3 regions of the Variovorax sp. PBS-H4 genome follow, and region 1 is predicted to be linked to each of the others. Evidence: predicted binding sites of a transcription regulator. Region 1 holds the regulator's gene; each other region holds the start of a gene.

Region 1 (7,602 bases):
ATCAGTGCGGCGAGGCACTGCCGCCCGCGCGAGCAAGCCCGGCCCGTCCACCGGTGCGCTCTGCCCCGGCAACGCCCGCTTCGCCAGGTCGGCCGGCACCTTGAGGCCGGAAGGAACGTCGATCAACAACTCGGCATGCGGGTTCTGCCAACGCACACGCGCTACTGTGCCTTCGAGATAGATCGGACGGTCCTGGTCGAAGCTGCTCCAGCCATGGTGCCCCCAGGCGAGCGGAGCGGCCAGCGGCAGGGAAGCGGTGGCGAAGACGAGATCGCGACGTTTCACAGGAAAGCTCCTCTTCAGTAGGCGATCCAACGGCCGCAGAACACCACGGCCAGCCAGATCGCAGTAGATAACAACATCTGTACCCGCGCCATCGCATCGAGTTTGCGCAGCGAGCCACGCAGATGGAACCATCCCGCATTGAAACCGGCCGCTACCAGCAGGCCCATCTTGACCAGGAAGGCCTGGTTGGAAAGCAGTTCCGCCGGCTGGGTGGCGAACATCAACGAACCGCTGGCCGCCGCGAGCGCGAAGCCGCTGAAGGCGATCGAGAGCGACAACCTGGCCATGGCGGCCACCGGCAGGACGGCAGCACGCCCGAACACCCGCATCTCCAGCGCTGCCAGATTGCCGAGCAGTAGCGCGATGCCGACGATGTGCACCGCCTCCAGCGCGGGATATGCCCAGGCGTGCGAGCGCAGTGCTTCGAGCATGCGCTCAGGCGCCGCCGGCCTGGATGGACATCAGTTCCAGCATCAGTGCGATGCGTGCCTTCACCGGCGTCAGCGCGCCTGCGTCGCGCAACGCCGCACTCGGCGTGGGAAGAATGCGGCCCTGGACGCAACGCGTGGCGCGCAGGACCGCGATGCCCGCCGCTTGCGCCCGAAGCGCAGCCGCTTCCAGGGCTTCGTGCAAAGTGCCGTTGCCAGTGGCTGCGAGCACCAGGCCCTGCACCGGCTCTGCAGTGCCCGCTTGCTGCGCCATCAGTGCATCGATGATGCTGCCACGCGCCTCTGCGTGGCTCATCAAGATCTCCACGCGCGGCCATTGGACGGCGTGCCGCATCAGCTCGAAGCACAGGCGTGCCGGCTCGGGCGGCGAGACTGGCCATCTCCTGAGCTCGCGCAAGGCGCCCTCTTCCACATAGGCCACAGGGCCCGCATCGCCCGAATCGAACGCGTCGAGGCGATAGGTGTGGACCTTCTGCACATCGAAGGCGCTGTGCACCGCGCCCGCGCACACAACTACTACCCCCTGAGCATGCGGGCTCGAGGCAACCGCAAGGGCATCGCGAACGTTCTGCGGACCGTCCGGCGTCAGCGCCGTCGCCGGCCGCATGGCGCTGGTCAGGACGATGGGCTTGACCGGAGCCAGCACGGACTGAAGGAAGAAGGCGGTTTCCTCCAAGGTATCGGTCCCGTGAGTGACAACCAGGCCCGCCACGTCGGCATGTGCAAGCCAATGCGCACAGCGCTCGGCCAGGCGGCGCCAGATGGCGAAGCTCATGTCCTTGCTGTCGACCTGGGCCACCTGCTCGGCCTGCAGCGCGATGCCCGTCGGGGCTGCCACGCCTTCCAGCAGTTCGGTTACGCCCACCTGGCCCGCGATATAGCCGACATTGTCGGCCGCCGTCGCCGCCCGGCCAGCAATGGTGCCGCCCGTCCCCAGAACGACCACACGACGCTTGCCTTCGCTGATGTTGTCGGCCATGACTTGCCAAAGCTCCGGAAACTGGTTAAAAATACAGCTACTGGATATTCAGCCAGTGCCGCAAGGAGTCGCCAATGCAGTTCGCAGTGAAGCTTACCGCTCGTCAGCAACAAATACTGGACCTCATCCAGAGCGCCATCGCACGCACCGGCGCGCCGCCCACCCGTGCCGAGATCGCCGCAGAGCTGGGTTTCAAGTCCGCCAATGCGGCCGAAGAGCATCTGCAGGCGCTGGCGCGCAAGGGCGTCATCGAGCTCGTGAGCGGCACCTCGCGAGGCATTCGGCTCAAGGGCGACGCTCTGCGCTCGCTCAACGAATCGCGCAACAACCAGTTCTCGCTCTCGTTGCCGGGCATGGCCCAACTCGCGCTGCCTTTGATCGGACGTGTCGCTGCGGGCTCGCCCATCCTTGCGCAGGAGCACGTGGACCAGACCTACTACGTGGAGAACACCCTCTTCCAGAGGCAGCCCGACTACCTGCTCAAGGTACGCGGAATGTCCATGCGCGACGCAGGCATCATGGACGGCGACCTTCTCGCGGTGCAGGCCACCAAGGAGGCCCGCAACGGCCAGATCGTCGTGGCCCGGCTGGGTGACGAAGTCACAGTCAAGCGCCTCAAGCGCAACAAGCAGGTCATCGAGCTGCACGCCGAGAACCCCGATTACCCGACCATCATCGTGCAGCCGGGCGAGCCCTTCGAAATCGAAGGCCTCGCCGTTGGCCTGATCCGCAACACGATGCTGATGTAGCCGCACAAGACGGCATGAGCGACCTCTCTCTCATGCCGCCCCAAGCGGCTGCGACAGGTGGCGGGCGTATGGCCGAGGGCCATCACCCTGTCGCGGCCGACGAAAGCAATCCTGCCTATGTTCAATCTCTGACCTTCATGGAGTTCACATGGGAATCGCTCTGCTTAGCTTCGTCGACCTGTTCATGCCCCTTCAATCGCTGGCAAGCCGTTTGATATCAACGCGCCGTCGGAACGCCTCCGCCCTGCGCTATGTCGGCATCCGCCCTGGTTGCGCCGTGCGTCCCGCCGCGCAGCCGTCCCGCCTGTCGGCGCCGGCCCGGCCGTTGCGGGTGGTCCGCACGGTCGATGTACAACACGATAGGCCGAGCACCGGCCGAGTCGTGATATCAGGTCGCATGGCGGATGTCTGCGCCGAGCTCGACCGGCTCGCTGCCCTGGAAGCGGCAGGCGCCGCGCCCTCGCGCGGCCAAATGCATTGAAGACCGCGCCCTGCGTCCGGGCGCGCGGAGCCCCCTGACGCGTGGCATGTCCCAGGAGCGCCCTACGCTTCTGACGCATGGCGCGCAAGCCGCCGGGTGGTGCGAGGCACAATGGCACGCCATGAACATCGTGATCCTCGACGACTATCAGGACGCAGTGCGCAAACTGCGCTGCGCCGCCAAGCTCGACGCGTATGCGGCCAAGGTCTACACCAACACGGTCAAGGGCATCGGACAGCTCTCGGTGAGGCTCAAGGATGCCGACGTGATCGTGCTGATCCGCGAACGCACCCAGATCTCGCGCCAACTGATCGAAAAGCTCCCAAAGCTCAAGCTGATCTCGCAAACGGGGCGGGCCGGTCAGCATATCGACGTCAATGCCTGCACCGAGCATGGCGTAGCCGTCGCCGAGGGCTCGGGCTCCCCGCTGGCACCGGCCGAGCTCACCTGGGCGCTGATCATGGCGGCGATGCGCCGCTTGCCGCAGTACATCAGCAACCTCAAGCATGGCGCATGGCAGCAATCGGGGCTCAAGTCCGCATCCATGCCGCCGAACTTCGGCCTTGGCTCGGTACTCAAGGGCAAGACGCTATGCATCTGGGGCTATGGCCGCATCGGCCAGTTGGTGGCGCGCTACGGCCAGGCTTTCGGCATGCAGGTGGTGATCTGGGGCCGCGATGAGAGCTGTGCCCGCGCCCGCTCGGACGGCTTTCAGGTGGCGCCGAACCGCGAAGCCTTCTTTGACACGGCCGACGTCCTGTCGATCCATCTGCGGCTGACCGAGGAAACCCGGGGCCTGGTCACGCTCGAGGACCTCTCGCGCATGAAACCCACGGCGCTTTTCGTCAACACCTCGCGCGCAGAGTTGATGGAACAGGATGCCTTGCTCGCCGCGCTGAACCGGGGGCGGCCGGGGCTCGCGGCGATCGACGTCTTCGAGAGCGAGCCGCCGCTGCAGGGCCACGCTCTGTTGCGTCTGGAGAACTGCATCTGCACGCCGCACATCGGCTATGTCGAGCAGGACAGCTACGAGATGTATTTCGGCCAGGCTTTCGATAACGTCGTCAGCTTCATCAAGGGCAACCCGACCAACATCGTCAATCCAGGCGCGCTGCAGGTGCGACGTTGAAGCGCGCGGCTCTGCCAGCGTCCCTCTGGGCCTTGCTGGCAGGCAACTTTGTAATCGGCACCGGGGTCATGGTGGTGCCGGGCACACTCAACGAGCTCAGCAATTCCTTGCAGGTCAGCGCGGCCACGGCGGGCCAATTGATCACCGCAGGGGCAGCAGTGGTGTGCTTTGGCGCGCCGTTGCTGGCCGCCGCGGTCGCAGGCTGGGACCGGCGGCTGCTGCTCGCCTGCAGCATGCTGTGGTACGCAGCCGGCCATCTCCTCGCGACGCTGATGCCGAGCTTTGGCGGGTTGCTGGCTGTGCGCATGCTGACCGTCATCTCGCCTGCGATCTTCACGCCTCAGGCAGCGGCCTGCGTCGGCCTGCTGGTGCCGCTGGAGCAGCGGGGCCGCGCCGTGACCTTCGTCTTTCTCGGTTGGTCCATGGCCTCGGTCCTCGGCCTGCCGCTGGGCGCCTTGATCGGCGGGCATTTCGGCTGGCGCACCGCCTTCGCCGCGATCGCGGTGCTGTCGCTGTTGAGCGCGGTCTGGATCTGGCACCAGCTGCCGAGCGGTATCCGCCCGCAAGCATTGACGCGCGCCGCCTGGGCACAGGTGCTCAAGAGCCCGCTGCTGATGGGCGTGGTGGCCGTCACCGCGCTGCAGGGGTCGGGCCAGTTCGTGCTGATGAGCTACTTCGCGCCCGTGCTGCGCGAGACCGTCGGCGCCGACGCCACGACGCTGGGTCTCGTGTGGGGCTGGTTCGGCGTCTGCGGCCTGCTGGGCAACATGCTCGTGAGCCAGGCCATCGATCGCGTGGGTGCTCCGCGAATGGTGCTCGTCACCACCGCGCTGATTGCGCTGAGCCTGCTCCTGTGGCCGCTCGGCGTCACGCTTGGCGGGCTGGCCATCATCCTGGTTCCCTGGGGCCTGGGCTGCTTCGCGGCCAATTCAGCGCAGCAAGCGAGGCTGGTGTCGATGGCGCCCGTGCTCGCGCCCGGGTCGGTGGCCCTCAACAGTTCCGGGATCTACGTGGGTCAGGCCGTGGGCGCAGCAGCAGGCGGCTGGCTGCTGGCACGCGACGCTTTTGCCTGGATGAGCTGGACAGGTTTCGCAATGCTGGTGTGTGCGCTGTTGCTGAGCCTGGGCATCGACCGGGCCCAGAACCGCACCGCGGCCTTCAGCGCTTGAGGGGTTTGGGCGCGATCTCGGCTTCGGTGTCCGGATCGAAGAGTTCGAAATCGATCACATGCGGGTCGGTGGATGGCGCGGGTGGCGGCGGCGGTTCCTGCAACGGAGCCCGCATGGTCTCGAAGGCCGTCTTGTCGAACTCGGCCAGATCCAGGCTGGCATCGGGCTGGGCGGTGTGCCGCGGCTCGCGCTCTGGTGCATCGGGTGCGGGGACGCCGCCAACGGACGCCAACACGGTCTCGTGTTCCAGCGTGTCGTCGATCGCGCCGTAGATCGAGTCCGGCAGGACCGGCCCGTTCTCGACCATCTCGGGCTGGGCCCTCGCTTCGAGCGGCGCGGGCGTGGTGGCGAGTTGCTCATGGCCGAAGGTGTCGACGAAGGCAGGCTGCGTCACGGGCACGGGTGACGCATTGCCCGGTTCGATGACCTCCTTGGCGACCGAATAGAGCAGCAGCAGTTCCTGGTACGCCGCGAGGTCGAAGGCCTCGTCCTCGTTCGCGCCGGGTTTGCGGAAGATCAATTCCTCGATCAGTGCCAAGGTGCCCGGGGCTGGCCACTGGGATTCGATGCGCGCCAGCGCACTGCGATAGTGCTCGAGCCCCTTGCCTGTCTCGTTGAATTGCTCGAAAGCCGGGACATCGGCATTGAAGGCGCGTTCGAACTCTTCCGCCAGGCGCGCATAGTCATCCTTGCGGTCCAGCGAATGGTAGATGCGCAGCAAGTCCAGGTACGCCAGGGCGCTGGTACCGGGATTGGTGGCAATGTGCTCACGCAGGACCGCGATGGCCTGGTCGTGCTGGCCCAGCGAGAGGAAGAAGTCGGACTGCTGCTGGACATCGAAGAGTTCTTCGGTATTGACCGGCCTCGACGGCATGCTGTCCACCGCACGCGGATGCGGCTGCGAATCGCCGAAGCCACTGTCGTCAGGGTCCAGGTCCGCGAACGTGGCCGCCCCGAAACTGGTGGCGTTCGCGCTGCGGCGGCGGCCGGAGCGCTCGCCGTCTTCATCATCGTCGAGCAATGCACCCAACGCGCTGGGTTGTGTGGGTCCCGCGTCGGCCTTGGACGCTGGCTCACGCCACCATGCCGGCTCGGCGCGGCGGGCGATCTGGCGCCACAACAGCAGGATGGCAATCAGCGCAAGCAGCAGCAGGCCGATCAAGGCATAGACGAGCGGATTGCGATAGCGGTCCTCCCGCGCCTGTGCCAGCTCGGTGCGCAGTTCCAGCAGGGCGCGTTGGTTTTGCGCTGTCTGCTCGCGCAGCGCGGTCAGCGTGGCTTCCAGCGTCTGCATGCGCTGGGCCTCGCGCTGCGCCGCCTCGGGCTGGGCATTGAGTGCACGCCATTCCGCAGCGGCGGCGCTGCGGCGCGCAGCGTCCTCGGCCGCGGGCAGCGTCAGTTGTGTGGTGGTCTTGAGACCTGGGGCCGCGGTCGGGACTGGCTCCACCGGCTCGAGTTGCAAGCGCGGTCCGATCGGCGCAGCGGCGCGTGCAGTGGCCGGTGCAGCTGGCGCAGCTGGCGCAGCCGATGCGGCCGGCACAGCTGCGGCACGCGGCGTTGCGGGCGGCCGGGCTTGCGCTGCGGCAGGCCTGCGTGGCGGTGGCGCGACGCTTCGGCGCGGCGGCTGCGTCTGACTGTCCGGGATGCCCACGGCCGCAGCGGCAGCAACGCCGCTGCGCCGCACGGGTGCCGCGCCGTCGGAACCAGACGAGGCGCCCACCCCCGCATCGCGTGGAGACGCACGCTGCGGTCCGCGCAGCGCGGCAGGCGCCTCCGCCTCGGGCCGCGGGCGGGTCACGGCGACACTCGGCAGCGCGGCCTCCGTGGGCACATCGGCAAGCAGCACGTAGCTGCGCGTGGAGCGCGTTTCGCAGCCCGCCCGCACGTTCACGTTGACCACCGGTTCGTCGATTGCGACGGTCGAACGAATGCGCATGCGCGAATTGGCGGCACTGCGCCCAGGCTCGAGCGATATCGTCACGCGTTGGTCGGGGATGCGCAGATCGCCCTGCACCACCTCGGCTTCCATGCATAGCCCGCCGCCGGCTTCGGCATCATCTAGCGACAGCGGGACCACGATATCCAGGGGCTTGCCGATCCAGACGGCCCCTTGCGGCCGCCCGATCGTCAATCCAGACGATTCAAGTGCGAACCCGAGTAGAAACAGGGCCGCAGCCAAACGTGGTGGTTGCAAAATGAGTAAAGCTGAAAAGGTAATCGAAAGTAGACACATTCTGGCATGCGCGCCCGCGCTGCCAGATTTAGCGAGAGACAATTATTAAATGACTGTGCACTTTTCCAACGTAGGGATCATCGGGGCTGGCGCGATGGGGCGAGGCATTGCCCAAATTGCCGCGCAGG
Region 2 (7,602 bases), 1.0 Mb from region 1:
GGAAATCCGTCGCAGGTTCGCCGTGCGCACGCCGCGGGCCATCGAGCAGGTGCAGGCGTTCGACGATATGCCGGGCATGCAGCGCTCGGATGTCACTCCTTGATGTTCGCGGCCTGCACGATCTTGCGGTTGCGCGCGAACTCGGCCTGGACGAACGTGGCGAGTTCCTCGGCGGTGCCGCTGCCGGGAAGGGCCCCTTGCTCCTGCAGCTTGGCGCGCACTTCGGGGTCCTTCAGCACAGCGTTGAGTTCTTCGTTGAGGCGCTTCACCGTCGCAGCCGGCGTGGCCGCTGGCGCGAAGATGCCGGTCCAGCTCACCATCGAGTAGCCCTTGAGGCCAGGCATCTCGTCGAAGGCCGGTACGTTGGGCAGCGCGTCCAGCCGCTTGCTGCCAGTGACGCCGAGGGCCTTCAGGCGGTTGCCATTGATGTGCGGAATTGCGCTGGTGCTGACGAGCATCGCGAGGTCGACTTGATTGCCGATCACGTCGGTGGCGATCTGCGCGCCGCCGCGGTAGGGCACGTGGGTGACAAAAATGCCGCTCTTCTCCTTGAGCAGTTCCATGGCCAGTTGAAGAACCGTGCCCACCCCCGAGGTCGCGTAGTTGTATTTTCCGGGCGCAGCCTTCGCGAGCTTCACGAAATCGGCATAGCTCTGCACCGGCAAGCCGGGACGCGCTACCAGCACCATGGGCGCCGTATTGAGCATGCCCACCGGCGCCAGGTCCTTCAGCGGGTCGAACTTGAAGGCGGCGGGGTTGATCAGCTTGCCGATGGCGATCGCGCTGTCCGGACCCGCCACCAGCGTGTAGCCGTCGGACGCCGCATTCACCGCCTTGGCCACGCCGATGGCGCCGCCGGCACCGGTCACGTTCTCGATCACCACCGACTGCTTGAGCCGCTCGCCCAGCTTGGTGGCGACCAGGCGGGCGTTGAAGTCCACGCTGCCGCCGGCCGAGTAGGGCACGATCAGCGTGATGGGCTTGGCGGCCGGCCAGGCGGCCTGCGCAAGGGCCGCGCCGGGTGCGGCGGCCAGCAACAAGGAGGCAAAAAGCAGGGGCTCGAGCTTGGGCATGGTCGGTTTCAGGAGGGAACGGCGTCTGGGGAAAGTTGTGCGCGCAGCGCATCGAATTGCTGGGTCCATTGCGCGCGCCATGCACGGCGCGTGCCGTCGTCGATCCAGGCGCCGTCGAGGCCGTTGAGCATGAAGGTGCGCAGGTCGTCGACGCCGAAGCCGAAGTCGCGCACCATCATGGCCCAGGCCTGGGTGGGCGTGACCTTGTGCAGCGTGGGATCGTCGGTGTTGGGATGAATGCGCAGGCCCAGGCCAGGCATGCGGCGGATGGGATGGTCCAGAGCCCAGCGCGCCGGCGGCAGCGTGCGCAGGTAGTAGGAGTTGGTCGGCACCACCGTGAAAAGCACGCCGCGATCCGCGCATTCGCGCGCGAATTCGGGCTGGTCCACCACCGTGTACCCGTGGTCGATGCGGTCCACCTGCAACAGGTCGAGCGCGGTGCGCACGTTCGTCCACGGCATGCCGAACTCGCCGGCATGCGCAGTGGTCTTTAGCCCGGCGCGGCGTGCGTCGCGGTAGGCCTGCAGGAAGAGCTCCGGCGGACGGTCGACCTCGCGGTAGTCGATGCCGATGCCGATCACTTCCTCACAGCGGTTCGTCGTCACCCATTCCACCATTTCGACGGCGGCCTCGGGCGTGGCCTCGCGGTCGATCGCCGCGACCAGGCGGCCGGTGATGCCGAAGTCGCGCTCCGCGTCGCGGATGGCGCGCACGATCGCCGCCTGCGCGTCCACATAGTCCATACCGGAAACATGCACCGTGCCCGTCGGATTCCAGAAGAACTCGCTGTAGCGCACGTTGTGCGCCGCGGCATCCTCGAGGTATTCCAGCGTGATCCGATGCAGGTCGTCCGGCGTGCGCAGCAGCTGGGCGTCGAGAGCGCGCAGGACGCGCAACACGCCCACGGGCTTCTCGCCGCGCGTGTAGAAGTCCTCGACCTCCTGCTGCGCCAGCGGCGACCCCGCACGTTCATTGAGCGCAGCGAAGGTGGCGTGGCGCACGGTGCCGAACAGGTGGCAGTGAAGCTCCGTCTTTGGCATCGCGTGCAGAAAGGCGTCGAGTGGCGCGGTGGTCATTCACGCCAGTCTAGTGAGTTTCCGGCCGCTAGCAGTTGCCGCGCCCATGGAACTCGGCCGCTGCGCGCTGCGATGCACTTGGCGCGAGGGTTCGATATCGGCCCGGCGTGCACGCCCGGCAGTTTGGTGGAATACTGTATGAAAACACAGTTTCACAGAGGTGAAGGACCATGCCCGACGCTTTCATTCCCCTCCATGTCATCAAGGGCCGAGGTGCGGCAACCCGGCTGCCCCACCGCTTCGAGCGCGATGCCCGCGATGCCTTCGACGATGGCTGGGGCACCCTCGAGGAAGGCGCAGCCGATCCGCTTGCGCCCTTGCAGACCGAGGTGCGCTTCGAGGACGTGAAGTCGGTGCTGAGCGAAAACGACTCGCCCGACATCCACTTCGACCGCTCGATCAATCCCTACCGCGGATGCGAACACGGCTGCATCTATTGCTTCGCGCGGCCCACGCACAGCTACCTGAACCTCTCGCCCGGCCTGGACTTCGAGACCAAGCTGATCGCCAAGCGCAACATCGTCGAAGTGCTGCGCGCCGAACTGGGCCGGCGCGGCTATCGGCCGCAAAACCTGGCGATCGGCACCGCAACCGACTGCTACCAGCCCATCGAGCGCGAGCTGCGGCTGACCCGATCGGTGATCGAGCTGCTCCAGGAGGTGCGCCATCCTTTCGGCCTGGTCACCAAGTCCAGCGCCGTCGAGCGCGATCTCGACCTGATCGCCCCCATGGCCGCGCAGCATCTCGCGGCGGTCTACGTCACCATCACCACGCTGGACGGCGAGCTCGCGCGCAAGCTGGAGCCGCGCGCCGCCGCGCCGCATCGGCGACTGCGCACGGTGCGCACGCTGGCCGAGGCGGGCGTTCCTGTGGGCGTAAGCGTGGCGCCGCAGATTCCCTTCGTCACCGAGGACATGGAGAAGGTGCTCGAGGCCGCCTGGGAGGCCGGTGCGCGCAGCGCCTTCTATACGGTGATCCGGCTGCCCTGGGAGGTGGCGCCGCTCTTCAAGCAGTGGCTGGAGCTGCACTATCCGCAGCGCGCCGCGCGCATCATGGCGCGCATCCATGAGATGCGCGGCGGCAAGGACTACGACGCGTCGTTCGGCACGCGCATGGTCGGAAGTGGCTTGTGGGCCGAGCTGATCCGCCAGCGCTTCGAGAAGGCAGCGCAGCGGCTGGGCTTCAATCGGGAGCGCATCGCGCTCGACCTTGGCGCGTTCCGGCCACCCGGTGCTGCAGGGCAGGGGAGTCTGTTCTAGGCCTGATTCGGCGACGCCGCGCATCGCCGGCAACGGCGCCCTTACTCGATCTCCTACGGCCGCTGTGAGCAAAACCTTACCGGCAGAGCGCCGGGCCTCGGCAGCATGGGGCATTGAAAACACCGACAGGAAGTACTCCGTGAACACGAGACACACACCCGGAACAGCCGAAGGCGAAACCGCGGACCGCGCGACGAGCAAGGAAGGGTCGCCCAAGCCGGGACGCAGCGCCGCGGCTGGCGAAACGCGCTGGGCCCAGGCCAGCGGCGACGGCTTGCAGAAGCCGGTGCCTCAGCAACCCAATGAGCTCGACGAATCCGCGAGCAGCCAGTCCGCCGGCAATCCTTCGATGGAATCGGTGGGCGCGATCGCGCATCACGACGCCGTGCACGGCGCCGACACGGACCGCGGGCCCGTGATGGATGCCGTCTACAACGGCCCGGTTACCGAGGGAAACCGAACCGGCGACGATGAAGAGGCGCGCGGCCAGCGCGATCCTTCGAAGTCCACCTCGTCGTCGAAGCGATGAACCCATGGGATGGGCGGCTTCGGCCCTGCGTCGACGATGCACCGGACGTCGCCCGTTCCACGGCCGAAAAGTTGCGACGCGCCAGCGGCCACGTCGCGCCCGGCCTCAGTGCATTTCGGCCAACCGGCGCTGCGGGGCAGGGCAGTCAGGTCTGGCGCCCGCTTCGACTGCGCCGGCGCCGTCCGGCGCAACGCCGCACCAGTCACCGCCCAGGGCCTTGACGAGAAACACCGTGGTCAGAAGGCGCTGGCCCTGGAGCTGGGCGGCCTGGCGTTCGGCCGTCAGCAGCGATTGCTGCGCGCTGATCACGTCGAGGTAGGTCGAGGCGCCGCCCTCGTAACGGCTGGTCGCCATGTCGAGCACGCGGCGTGCCGAATCGGCAGCGGCGAGCGACTGCGTCACCGCGCGGTCCAGTGCGGCCAGGCCGCTGATGCCATCTTCCGCCTCCTGCATGGCCGTCAGCACCACGCGCCGGTAGTTGGCGACGGTGGCCGCATGCCCGGCCTGCGCGAAGTCGACGTTGGCGCGCACGCGCCCGCCGTCGAACAGCACCTGCGTGGCCGAGACGCCCACCGACCACAGCAAGCTCGGCGCATTGAACAGGTTTTCGATCAGGCGGCTGTCCACGCCGGCTGTCGGTGCCAGGATCACGCTCGGATAGAAGGCCGCGGTCGCGACGCCGATCTGCGCGTTGGCCGCGGCCATGGCGCGCTCTGCCGAGGCGATATCGGGGCGGCGCTCCAGCGCCTCCGAGGGGACGCCGAGCGGAATGGGGGGAGGCACGATGGGGCGCAGGTCGGGCGCCAGGGCAAAGCTGGGCGCCGGAGTACCGCTCAGGGTGGCAAGGGCATGCTCGTACTGCGAACGCTGCTTCGTCAGCACGTCCACCTGTGCCAGCGTGCTGTCCAGCAGTGCCTGCTGCTGCGCCACGTCCAGCCCCGACACGGCGCCGAGCTCGTGGCGCGCCGTCACCAGCTCCAGCGCGCGGCGCTGCAGCGCGATCGAGCGCGAAAGCACGTCGAGCTCGATGTCGGTCGCGCGCAGATTGAAATAGGCCGACGCGAGGTCCGTGGTGAGCAGCAAGCGCGTGTTTTCCAGGTCGGCGGCCGATTGCTCGGCAGACGCGGTCGCGCCTTCGACCGAACGCTGCACGCGGCCTGCCAGATCGAACTCGTAGCTTGCGTTGAGCGAGAGCGCGAAGTCGTTCTGCACGGTCGAGAAGTTCTGCGCCGTGTAATTGGTGAGCGGGCGGTTGGCGGAGATCTTCAGGCGTGCCGCGCGTGCGCCCAGGCCCAGTTGCGGAAAGCGTGCCGCGTCGGCCACCACGAGCGAGGCGCGGGCCTGCGCGAGCCGCGCGCCTGCGAGTGCCAGCGTGGGGCTGTTGCGCAGCGCCTGCTGCTGCAGGCGATCGAGCTGGGCGTCGCCGAAGCGCTGCCACCACGGCCCCTTGTCGAGCGCATCGCCGGGCGCGGCCTCGCGCCAGGGCGCCTCGAGCTGCCAGCTCACCGGCACCTGGACTTGCGGCGCGCGATAGTCCGGGCCGGCGGCGCAGGCCGCAAGCAGCAGCGCACCTGCCGCCACCGCCCAGGGACGCAGCCGCACGTTCACGCCGGTACCTTGGCCACGGCGACCACGTCGCCCTCGGCCAGCGAATCGGAGGGGTTGAGGATGAGGCGGTCGTTCGCGGCGAGCCCGTCCAGCACCTCCACCGTCTCGCCGTAGTTGCGGCCCAGGTTGACGGTTCGCAGGCGCACGCGCCCTTCGGCATCGACGGTGGCGACGCGCGTCCCCTCGGGGCGGAACAGCAGCGTGTTGGCCGGGATGCTGAGCGCGCGGCTGGCCGCCAGCGGCAGCGAGACCTGGACGTAGGCGCCCGGCAGGAGCAGGCCCTCGCGATTCGGCAGCGCGACCTCGACCTGCATCATCCGCGTGGCCGTGTCGATGGCGCCGGAGGTGCGCGCCACCTCGCCCTTGAAGCTCTGGCCGCGCAGCTCGGCCTGCGTCACCACCACTGGCTGACCGGCCTTGACCAGCTGCGCGTAGGCCTGCGGCACGTTGACGTACACGCGCAGCGGATCGGTCTGCGCGAGCAGGAACAGCGGCCGGCTGCCACCCGCGTCGATCAGGTCGCCGACGTCGACGTTGCGCCGCGTGACGACGCCCGCAAAGGGTGCGACGATGCGCTTGAATCCCTCGGTCTGGCGCAGCCGCTGGACGTTGGCATCGGCTGCCGCCACATTGGCCGTGGCTTGGGCGAGGCCGCTGCGCCGCTCGTCCAGGTCCTGCTGCGAGACCACGTCTTTCTTGCGCAGGTTTTCCCAGCGTGCCACCGTGCTCTTCGCCAGTTCGAGGCTGGAGGTCGCCTGCTGCCGCGCCGCGACGGCCTGCGAGAGCTGCTGGTCGATCTCGGGCGTCTCGATCTCGGCCAGCAGTTCGCCCTTTTGCACCTGGCTGCCGATGTCCTTGGTCCAGCGCTTGAGGTAGCCGCTGGCGCGCGCGGAGATCGGCGCCTGCACGAAGCCCTGCAGCGTGCCCGGCAGCGCCAGCGTCTGGCCGGCTGCCGCCGTCTGCGGCAGCACGGTCTTGACGTACTGCCTGGCCAGCTCGGTGGAGGAAGCTTCGAGTTCCCGTGCGTTGGCCATGCGCACGAATACGGTACGCGCCGCGCCGATGGCCAGCAGCCCCAGCACGATGACGACGGCAATGCGGGTGCGGCGAACGATCTGGCGCCGCCGCAGCAGCTCGTGCTGCTCGCCTTGCTCGTCGGCGGCGATCGGATGGATGGCCAATGCCGCGTGGCGTTGCTCCGTCATGGTCTCAACTCTCCTGGGGCGTGCCTTGCGGCGGCACGGACGGTTCGGACGGTTCGGCCTGGCGCCCCTTGCGATGGGCCATGCGGCTATGGATGCCGGCATACACCGCCGGCACGAAGAAGAGCGTGGACACGGTTGCGAACAGCAGGCCGCCGATCACCGCGCGCCCCAGCGGCGCATTCTGCTCGGCGCCTTCGCCCAGGCCCAGCGCCATCGGGATCATGCCGATGATCATGGCCAGCGCCGTCATCAGCACGGGGCGGATGCGGGTGGCGCCGGCCTCCAGCGCGGACGACAGCGGCGGCACGCCGGCCCCCAGCCGCTCGCGCGCGAAAGCCACCAGCAGGATGCTGTTCGCGGTGGCGACGCCCATCGTCATGATCGCGCCGGTCAGCGCGGGCACGCTCAGCGTGGTGCCGGTGAGGAACAGCATCCAGGCGATGCCGGCCAGCGCAGCGGGCAGGGCGGTGATGATGATCGCGGCGTCCAGCCACGACTGGAAGGTGACGACGATCAGCAGGTACACCAGCACGATCGCCATCGCGAGCCCGACGCCCAGCCCGAGGAAGGAGGACTGCATGGTCTCGACCTGCCCGCGGATGGCCACCTGGCTGCCGCGCGCGAGCCTGGGGCGCACTTCGTCGACCAGCTTCCTGACCTGGCCCGCAACGCTGGCGAGGTCGGTGCCGTGCACGCTGACGTAGACGTCGATCACCGGCGAGATGTTGTAGCGTGAGATCACCGAAGGCTGCCGCGCGGCCTGCGCCTCGACCAGGTTGCCCAGCAGCTGCGGCGGCCCGGCCGCGGTGCCCTGGCCGCCCACCGGGATATTGAGCAGCGCGTCGAGTGAGT
Region 3 (7,602 bases), 1.9 Mb from region 1:
TGACGACGCGAGCGCTCCCGTGCCCTTCGAACTCCCGAACCACCTGCCGGTGGTAGGCGCCCGTGGCGTCCATCAGCAGCAGGGAATGTCCGGTGGGCGCCGTGTCCAGCACCACGAAGGCGCTGCGTGCTTCGCTGACGATGCGCGAGAAGGCGTGGAACACGGCCACTTCCTCGGTGCACGGCGATCGCAGGTCTTCGAGCAACAGCGCTTGCTCCTGCGCGTTGAGACTGGGCGACCTGGCCGCCATGATCTTGTCGACATAGCGCTGGGTCTCGGCCTTCGGGTCGATGCGGTCCACACGCAATCCCTCCACCTCGCCTTCCAGCGTTGCCGACAGGTGAGCAGCCGGATCCGTGGTACTCAGATGAACGGTCTTGCCGCGCTGGATCAGCCCGAGCGCCAACGCGGCGGCCACCGTTGTCTTGCCGACGCCACCCTTGCCCATCACCATGATCAGGCCGCGGTCCGCCGCGGCGAGTTCGTCCGCCAGCGCGTCCAGGCCTCGCAGCGGGGCCGTGGCTTCGGCTGCCGCACTCTCGCCAGTCGGGCTCGGGGCCGCTCCATCGCCGAGCAGCGCACGCAAGGCGGGCAGACCGACCATGTCGAACGCTCGCAACGGCACGCTGTCCTGCGGCAAGGCGTGCAGGGACGCGGGCATCTCCGCCAGGGCCTGCCGGCCCAGGGCCTCGATCGCGGATGCCACCGTATCCGTGGAGTCGCTGGCGCGAAATATGCCGTTGACGGCGAGACGCTGGTTGTTCAGGCCCAGCGCATGCAACTCCTCCGAAGTGCGTGCCGCTTCGGCGATCGCCCCCTTGTCGGGCCGGGTCACCAGAACGACCGTGGTCCTTGCCGGATCACTCAAGGCCTCGAGCGCGGCCTTGAAGCGCGTCTCCTGCATCTTCAATCCCGAATGCGGGCCCAGGCAGGAGGCGCCACGATCGTTGCCGTCCAGAAATCCGCTCCATGCCTTGGGCAGGCTGAGCAATCGCAGCGTGTGCCCCGTCGGGGCCGTGTCGAAGACGATGTGATCGAAGTCTGCAGCGCCGTCGGACAAGAGTGAGGCAAACTCGTCGAACGACGCGATTTCGGTGGTGCAGGCCCCCGACAGCTGTTCGCGCACCGTCGAGAGTTCGGTTTCGCTGGCGGCGCCGGCGGCCATCTGCGCCAGGACCCGCTGCCGATAGGACTCGGCCGCGTTGTCGGGGTCGATGTTCAGGACGAACAGGCCGCGCGCGCCAGGCACGGGCGTCGGTGTGTTGCGCAGTTCGATGCCCAGCATCTCATCCAGATTCGAAGCCGCGTCGGTACTGACGAGCAGAACCGATTTGCCCGAATCCGCCAGCGCCAGTGCAGCCGCAGTCGACAAAGACGTCTTTCCAACTCCGCCCTTGCCGGTGAAGAACAGATGCCGGGCGGCCTGACTCAGAAACCCCATGGGCACGGAGCGAGGCTTCAACCAGCCTTGCACGCTATCGCGGGAGGGAATGCCGCCGCTGTGGACGATCTTCCCGTCGATGATGACGGCAGGGGTTGAGAGGACGCCAAGCCGCCTGATCTCTTCGGGGCTTTCGACTTTGACAATCTCGACCGGGACACCAGCCGTGTTGGCAGCTCTTTCGATCAGCCCGATGGTGCTGCGGCACTTGCTGCATCCTGAACCCAGGACCTTGATTTCCATTTTCGGGTACCCGCTTGCGTAGTCATGACCTTGGCGAAACGGGCTTCGAGGCCGGTCCCGCCACATGCGTTGTGACGTCCTGAAGTTGAAAGGTGCCACTCGGCATGGCGAACTGTGCACCGCCTCACGGACTCGGCCTTGCGATTTATCAAGAGATCCTCAATCGCGGTGCCGGATCGCCGTCCGAAGCAAGGGCAAAATCCGCCCTTGCGCCCTCTTCCAGACAACAAGGAGAACCCATGGCCGATCTGTCCGCCTACCCCATCACCAAGAAGTGGCCCGCGGCCCACCCCGACCGCCTGCAGCTCTATTCGCTGCCGACACCCAACGGCGTCAAGGTGTCGATCTTCCTCGAAGAGACCGGCCTTCCCTACGAGCCCCACCTGGTCAACTTCGAGACGCACGACCAGATGTCGCCGGAGTTCCTCTCGCTCAGCCCCAACAACAAGATCCCGGCCATCCTCGACCCCGACGGCCCCGGCGGCAAGCCGCTGCCGCTCTTCGAGTCGGGCGCGATCCTGATCTACCTGGCGGACAAGACGGGCCAGCTGCTGCCGGCCGATCCTGCCGCGCGCTACGAAACCCTCCAGTGGCTGATGTTCCAGATGGGCGGCATCGGCCCGATGTTCGGCCAGGTCGGCTTCTTCCACAAGTTCGCCGGCAGGCACTACGACGACAAGCGCCCGCGCGACCGCTACGTGGCGGAGGCCCGGCGGCTGCTCCACGTGCTGGAGATGCGGCTCGCGGGGCGCGACTGGATCATGGGGGACGACTACACCATTGCCGACATCGCCACATTCCCCTGGGTGCGCAACCTGGTCGGCTTCTACGAGGCGGGCGAACTGGTGGAGTTCCACGCCTTCCCGCATGTGAAGCGCGCACTCGAGGCTTTCGTGGCGCGCCCCGCGGTCATGCGGGGCCTGGGCATCCCGAGCCGCGCCGCCGCCGGCTGAACACGCATGCGGGGCACCCCTGCCCCGCCGCGCCTACATCCGCCCCTTCCAAGGCACCAGCCGCCGCTCCGTCCAGCGCATCAGCAGGTCGAACAGGTAGGCCACCACGCCGATCACGATGATCCCCATGATCACGATGTCGGTGCGCAGGAAGTTGGAGGCATTGAGCACCATCTGCCCCAGGCCCATGTTGGCTGCCACCATCTCCGCCGCCACCAGCGTGGTCCAGCCGAAGCCGATCGCGATGCGCATGCCCACCAGGATGTCGGGCAGCGCCGAGGGCAGGATCACGTGGCGGATCACCTGCATGTAGCTGGCGCCCATCGAGTAGGCCGCGTTGATCTGCTCCTGCGACGCGCTGCGCATGCCCGAGCGCGCGGCCAGGGCCAGCGGCGCAAAGCACGACAGGAAGATCAGCAGCACCTTGGGCAGCTCGTCGATGCCGAACCAGATGATGATCAGCGGCAGGTAGGCCAGCGGCGGCAGTGGCCGGTAGAACTCCAGCGGCGGGTCGAAGATGCCGCGCGCCACCCGGCTCATGCCCATGGCGATGCCGATCGGAATGGCCGTGACGCAGGCCAGCAGGAAGGCCGAGAACACGCGGAACATGCTCGCCAGGAAGTGCTGCCACAGCGGCTTGTCGTTGGCCTGGCCGGTCACGTACTCGTAGAACTGCTGCGCCACCGCCTGCGGCGAAGGCAGGAACAGCGGCTTGACCCAGCCCATGTTGGTCACCACGAACCACAGCGCCACCAGCACGGCCACGGTGACCACGCTGATGGTGACGCTGGAGCCCGCGCCGGGCACCTTGAAGGCGCTGGTCTTGAGCTTGGCACCGCCCTTGGCAGGTGCAGCGACAACGGCCGGCTGCGCGGGACTGTTGGCCGGCGGCGTCATGGCCACGGGCGAAGCGATGATGGCGTCAGGCATGGACGGCCTCCCGATGATGAATGATGGCCAGCACCTCTTCGCGCATGCGGATGAACTCGGGCTCCGACTTCACCTTGCGCGAGTCGCCATGCGAGAGGTATTGGCGCGAGAACGGAACCTGGTCGTACACGTGCGAGATGCGCCCCGGGCTCGGGCTCATCACGATCAGCCGGGTGGCAAGGAACAGCGCCTCCTCCACCGAGTGGGTGATGAAGAACACCATCTTGTTGGACTTCGACCAGGCTTTCAGCAGGATCTCCTGCACCTGTTCGCGCGTGAAGGCATCGAGCGCGCCCATGGGCTCGTCCATCAGCAGCACGGCCGGATCGCTGGCGAGCGCGCGCGCGATGCCGACGCGCTGCTGCATGCCCCCGGAGAGCTCGTAGACGGCCCGGCCGGCGTACTGCTGCAGGCCGACCAGGGCCAGCTTGTCCTCGGCGATGCGGTCGCGCTCGGCCTTGCCGACGCCGGCCAGGCGCAGGCCCAGCGCGACGTTGTCGCGCACGTTGAGCCACGGCATCAGGGCATGCTTCTGGAACACCACGCCGCGGTCGGCGCCTGGGCCTGCGACGGGCTTGCCGTCCAGCAGGATCTCCCCGGTCGACGGCGGCAGGAAGCCGGCGATGCAATTGAGCAGCGTGGTCTTGCCGCAGCCGGAGGCGCCGAGCGCGACCACGAAGTCGCCGTCGTGCATCTGCAGGTTGACCGGGGCCAGCGCCTGCAGCGTGCCGCCGGTGACGGCGTAGTTGACCGTGAGGTCGCGGATGTCGAGCGTGGGCATCGGATGCTTCCTTGATGGCTTACTTCGCAGCCGCCATCGCCTTCTCGACGTAGGCGGTGGTCACGAAGCCGCTGTAGTCGGCCTTGACCTCCTGCACCCGGCCCTGTTCCTTCAGGAACACGGCCGTGTTGGCCATCGCCTTGGCCGCGCCGCCGCCCAGCCAGGTGGGCGACACCTGCTCGGCCATGGTCGGGAAGCTGTAGAGCGCCATCGCCGCGCCCACGTCGGCAGGATTGGCCTTGGTCCACTTGGACATCGCCTTGACCTGGGGCGAATCGGGTGTCCAGCTCTTGCCGGAGGCCTTGTACTCTTCGTTCGCGCGGTTGAGCGCCTTCACGAAGGCGACCATGAAAGGCTCATTGGCCGCGGCCCACTTCGCGTTGACCACGATGCCTTCGAAGGTCGGCGCGCCGCGCTTGCCGATGCTGCCGGAGGTGGCGATGGTCTTGCCGCTCCCGCGGATCTTCGACAGCACCGGATCCCAGATGAAAGTGGCGTCGATGTCGCCGCGCTCCCAGGCTGCCGCGATCTCGGGCGGGCGCATGTTCATCACGTTGACGGTCTTCGGGTCCACGCCTTCCATCTTCATGCCGGCCATCAGCTGGTAGTGCGCGGTGGAGACGAAGGGCGTGGCGACCTTCTTGCCCTTCAGGTCCTTGAGGCTCGTGATGCCCGAGGCGTTGCGCGCGACCAGCGCCTCGGCGTCTGCGATGTCGGCGGAGATCCAGAACAGCTTGATGTCCTGGCCCTGGCTGGCAGCAGCGGTCAGCGGGCTGGAACCCGTCTCGCCCATCTGCACGTCGCCCGATGCCATGGCGCGGATCACGTCGCCGCCGCCGGAGAACATGCGCCAGTTGATCTTGTAGCCGGTGGCCTTCTCGACCTCGCCCGACTCCATCACCAGCCGCAGGGGCACCAGCATGTCCTGGTGGGCGAAGGTCAGCTCCTTGGTCTGTGCTTGCGCGGCAACGCCGCCGAGGGCCAATGCGGCAGTCAAGGCCGCGCCTGAGAGGGTGAAGCGCCGGGGCATGTTCATTCGTTTCTCCTGATGATGAGGCGAATGGGACTTTGCACCCATCGGCGCGCAGCCGGAAGTGCCAGGGCACGCAGCGGCATGGAGCCAGCAGATGGGGACTTACCCTCGATCTGGTGCGGGCCGCACGAGGGCGGTGCGCGCCGCGAACGCCGTTTCGGCAACTGCGATCACGAGCGGCCGCGCACCCGCTGCATTTCGACAGCGCCTAGGGGCATCGTCCGACATGTGGAAGGCTGTTGTTTCATACAGTTCCTTCCTCTAGCTTCTGGAGTTCACACACATGACTGACAAGGCCACGCAAGCGCATGCTGCTGAAAGCAACATGGAGAAGGACCCGGACGACTGGGTGACCGGAGACGAGCCGATGACAGGCGCGCAGCGGTCTTACCTGAAGACCCTGTGCGAAGAGGCGAAGGTCGATTTCGACGACACGCTCACCAAGGCCGACGCCTCTCGGCGAATCGATGAGCTGCAAGCCGAGACGGGCCGCGGATCGACATCGGCGCGGCATTGACCTTGCGTCAATGGGTGCGAGGCGCAGCGCTCAGGCTTTCACCGCGCGCCTGCGCCAACTCCTGCACCGCCAGCCCAAGCGCCCTGATGCCCGCCGGAATCTGCCCCGCCGCGATCGACGACAGCCGCAGCCGGAAGAAGGGACACGGATAAGGCGGCTTGGCAAAGAACACGTCCCCCGCCTCGATCAGCACCCCGTGGCTGCGCGCCATCAGCGCCAGCTCGGCCGAATCCACCCACGACGGCGCCTGCACCCAGATGGACGCGCCGCCCGAGGGCAGCGTAAATCCGAAATCGGGCAGGTGCTCGCGCAGTGCCTGCGCCGCCAGCGCAAGCCGTTCCTGCATGGCATGGTTGACGCGCCGCGCGTGAGACTCGTGGTGCCCGAGCGAGAGGAAGAGCGCATACGCATGCTGCAGGAAGGCGCTGGGATGCCGCACCATCGCATGGCGGATCACCCGCAACTCCTTGATCAGGGCGCGCGGTGCCACGATGAAGCCGAGGCGCAGCGCCGGCGAGAGGCTCTTGGACACCGAGCCTACGTAGATCACCCGCCCCGTCTTGTCCAGGCTCTTGAGCGCAGGCATCGGCTGGCCCTCGTACAGGTTCTCGGCCTCGTAGTCGTCCTCGATGATCACGAAGTCCTGCAGCTCGGCCTTGCGCAAGAGCCACTGGCGCCGCTCCAGGCTCAGCGTGGCGGTGGTCGGGCTCTGGTGCGAGGGCGTGCAGAACAGGTAGTCGGCGGCCGGCAGCGCATCGACCACCAGGCCTTCCTCGTCGACGTCGATCTCCACCCATTTCGGGTTGCGCATCGCGAAGCTGTTGCGCGCATGCGGATGGCCGGGCTCCTCCAGCCCGACGCGGGTGTGCTCGTCGAACAGCGCCTCGGCGAGCAGGTAGCAGGCGTGCTGGGCGCCGAGGGTGACGAGGATCTCCTCCTTCAGCGCGAACACGCCGCGCCGGGGCAGGAGGCGCGTTCGGATCTGCTCGATCAGGTCGGGCACGTCATCGGTCTCGAAGTCCGGCGTCCAGTGCGGCAGCTGCGAGCGCGCCAGGCTGCGCGCGCAGCATTCGCGGAAGTCCTCGGTGGGAAACAGCTGCGGGTCGTAGGTGCCGTAGACGAAGGGGTACGGGTAGTCGCGCCAGCGGTCGGGCTTGGAAAGCGTGGGCCGGGCCACCTGGGAGCGCAGCACCCGCGCTGGCCAGTCGGGCGGCTGGCCTGACTGACCGCTGCGGCCCACCAGCGGCTCGGCCAGCGCCGCGGTGAGCGGCCGCGCGTTCTGCGCGACGAAGACGCCACTGCGCGGGCGCGCTTCGAGGAAGCCCTCGTCCATCAACTGGAGGTAGGCCGAGGTCACGGTGTTGCGGCTCAGGCCCAGCAGCGCCGCCAGCTCGCGCGACGAGGGCAACGGCGCACCGGGGCTCAGACGGTCTTCAAGGATGGCCTGCACCACCGCCGCGCGCAGGCGGCCCTGCAGCGGCAGGCCGGGTTGTTCGGGCAGTTCGAAGAGCTGCGCCCACTGGATGGCACGGGGGTTGGGCATGGTGCGCAAAGTTTAGTGCCGACTGGCTCGGTCGAATCCTTGCATCTGGCCCTATCGCGCCGCGCGCCGGCTCTCTACGCTTGCGCTCATCGACAAGACAGGAGTCCCGCGTGACCGCAGCAGCATCGCCCGCCCCCGTGACCATCGCCACCCTGGAGGCC

What was found. The regulator LexA, encoded in region 1, represses DNA repair genes until DNA is damaged. The targets are predictions, from matches to a motif close to ACTGTATNNNNATACAGT.
Region 2: E5CHR_RS22750 (PA0069 family radical SAM protein) is a predicted target of LexA. The motif match lies at 2,283-2,300, and genes of this name have one in related genera.
Region 3: E5CHR_RS08805 (DUF3072 domain-containing protein) is a predicted target of LexA. The motif match lies at 5,617-5,634, and genes of this name have one in related genera.

Annotation. Positions count from the first base shown of each region.
Region 1 covers NZ_LR594675.1:3,773,979-3,781,580, forward strand. The annotation lists gene E5CHR_RS17870 (DUF6152 family protein) at 1-285, opposite strand, end outside; gene E5CHR_RS17875 (hypothetical protein) at 300-716, opposite strand; gene E5CHR_RS17880 (asparaginase) at 721-1,713, opposite strand; gene lexA (transcriptional repressor LexA) at 1,788-2,462, shown strand; gene E5CHR_RS17890 (hypothetical protein) at 2,611-2,943, shown strand; gene E5CHR_RS17895 (D-2-hydroxyacid dehydrogenase family protein) at 3,065-4,072, shown strand; gene E5CHR_RS17900 (MFS transporter) at 4,069-5,241, shown strand; gene E5CHR_RS17905 (type IV pilus assembly protein FimV) at 5,231-7,372, opposite strand; gene E5CHR_RS17910 (3-hydroxyacyl-CoA dehydrogenase) at 7,524-7,602, shown strand, end outside.
Region 2 covers NZ_LR594675.1:4,770,268-4,777,869, reverse strand. The annotation lists gene E5CHR_RS22760 (Bug family tripartite tricarboxylate transporter substrate binding protein) at 93-1,073, opposite strand; gene add (adenosine deaminase) at 1,082-2,149, opposite strand; gene E5CHR_RS22750 (PA0069 family radical SAM protein) at 2,320-3,408, shown strand; gene E5CHR_RS22745 (hypothetical protein) at 3,548-3,937, shown strand; gene E5CHR_RS22740 (efflux transporter outer membrane subunit) at 4,043-5,545, opposite strand; gene E5CHR_RS22735 (efflux RND transporter periplasmic adaptor subunit) at 5,542-6,750, opposite strand; gene E5CHR_RS22730 (efflux RND transporter permease subunit) at 6,755-7,602, opposite strand, start outside.
Region 3 covers NZ_LR594675.1:1,839,244-1,846,845, reverse strand. The annotation lists gene arsA (arsenical pump-driving ATPase) at 1-1,441, opposite strand, end outside; partial or broken gene E5CHR_RS32070 (thioredoxin family protein) at 1,469-1,684, opposite strand; gene E5CHR_RS08825 (glutathione binding-like protein) at 1,924-2,637, shown strand; gene E5CHR_RS08820 (ABC transporter permease subunit) at 2,671-3,567, opposite strand; gene E5CHR_RS08815 (taurine ABC transporter ATP-binding protein) at 3,560-4,348, opposite strand; gene tauA (taurine ABC transporter substrate-binding protein) at 4,368-5,384, opposite strand; gene E5CHR_RS08805 (DUF3072 domain-containing protein) at 5,665-5,898, shown strand; gene pdxR (MocR-like pyridoxine biosynthesis transcription factor PdxR) at 5,906-7,441, opposite strand; gene E5CHR_RS08795 (nuclear transport factor 2 family protein) at 7,552-7,602, shown strand, end outside.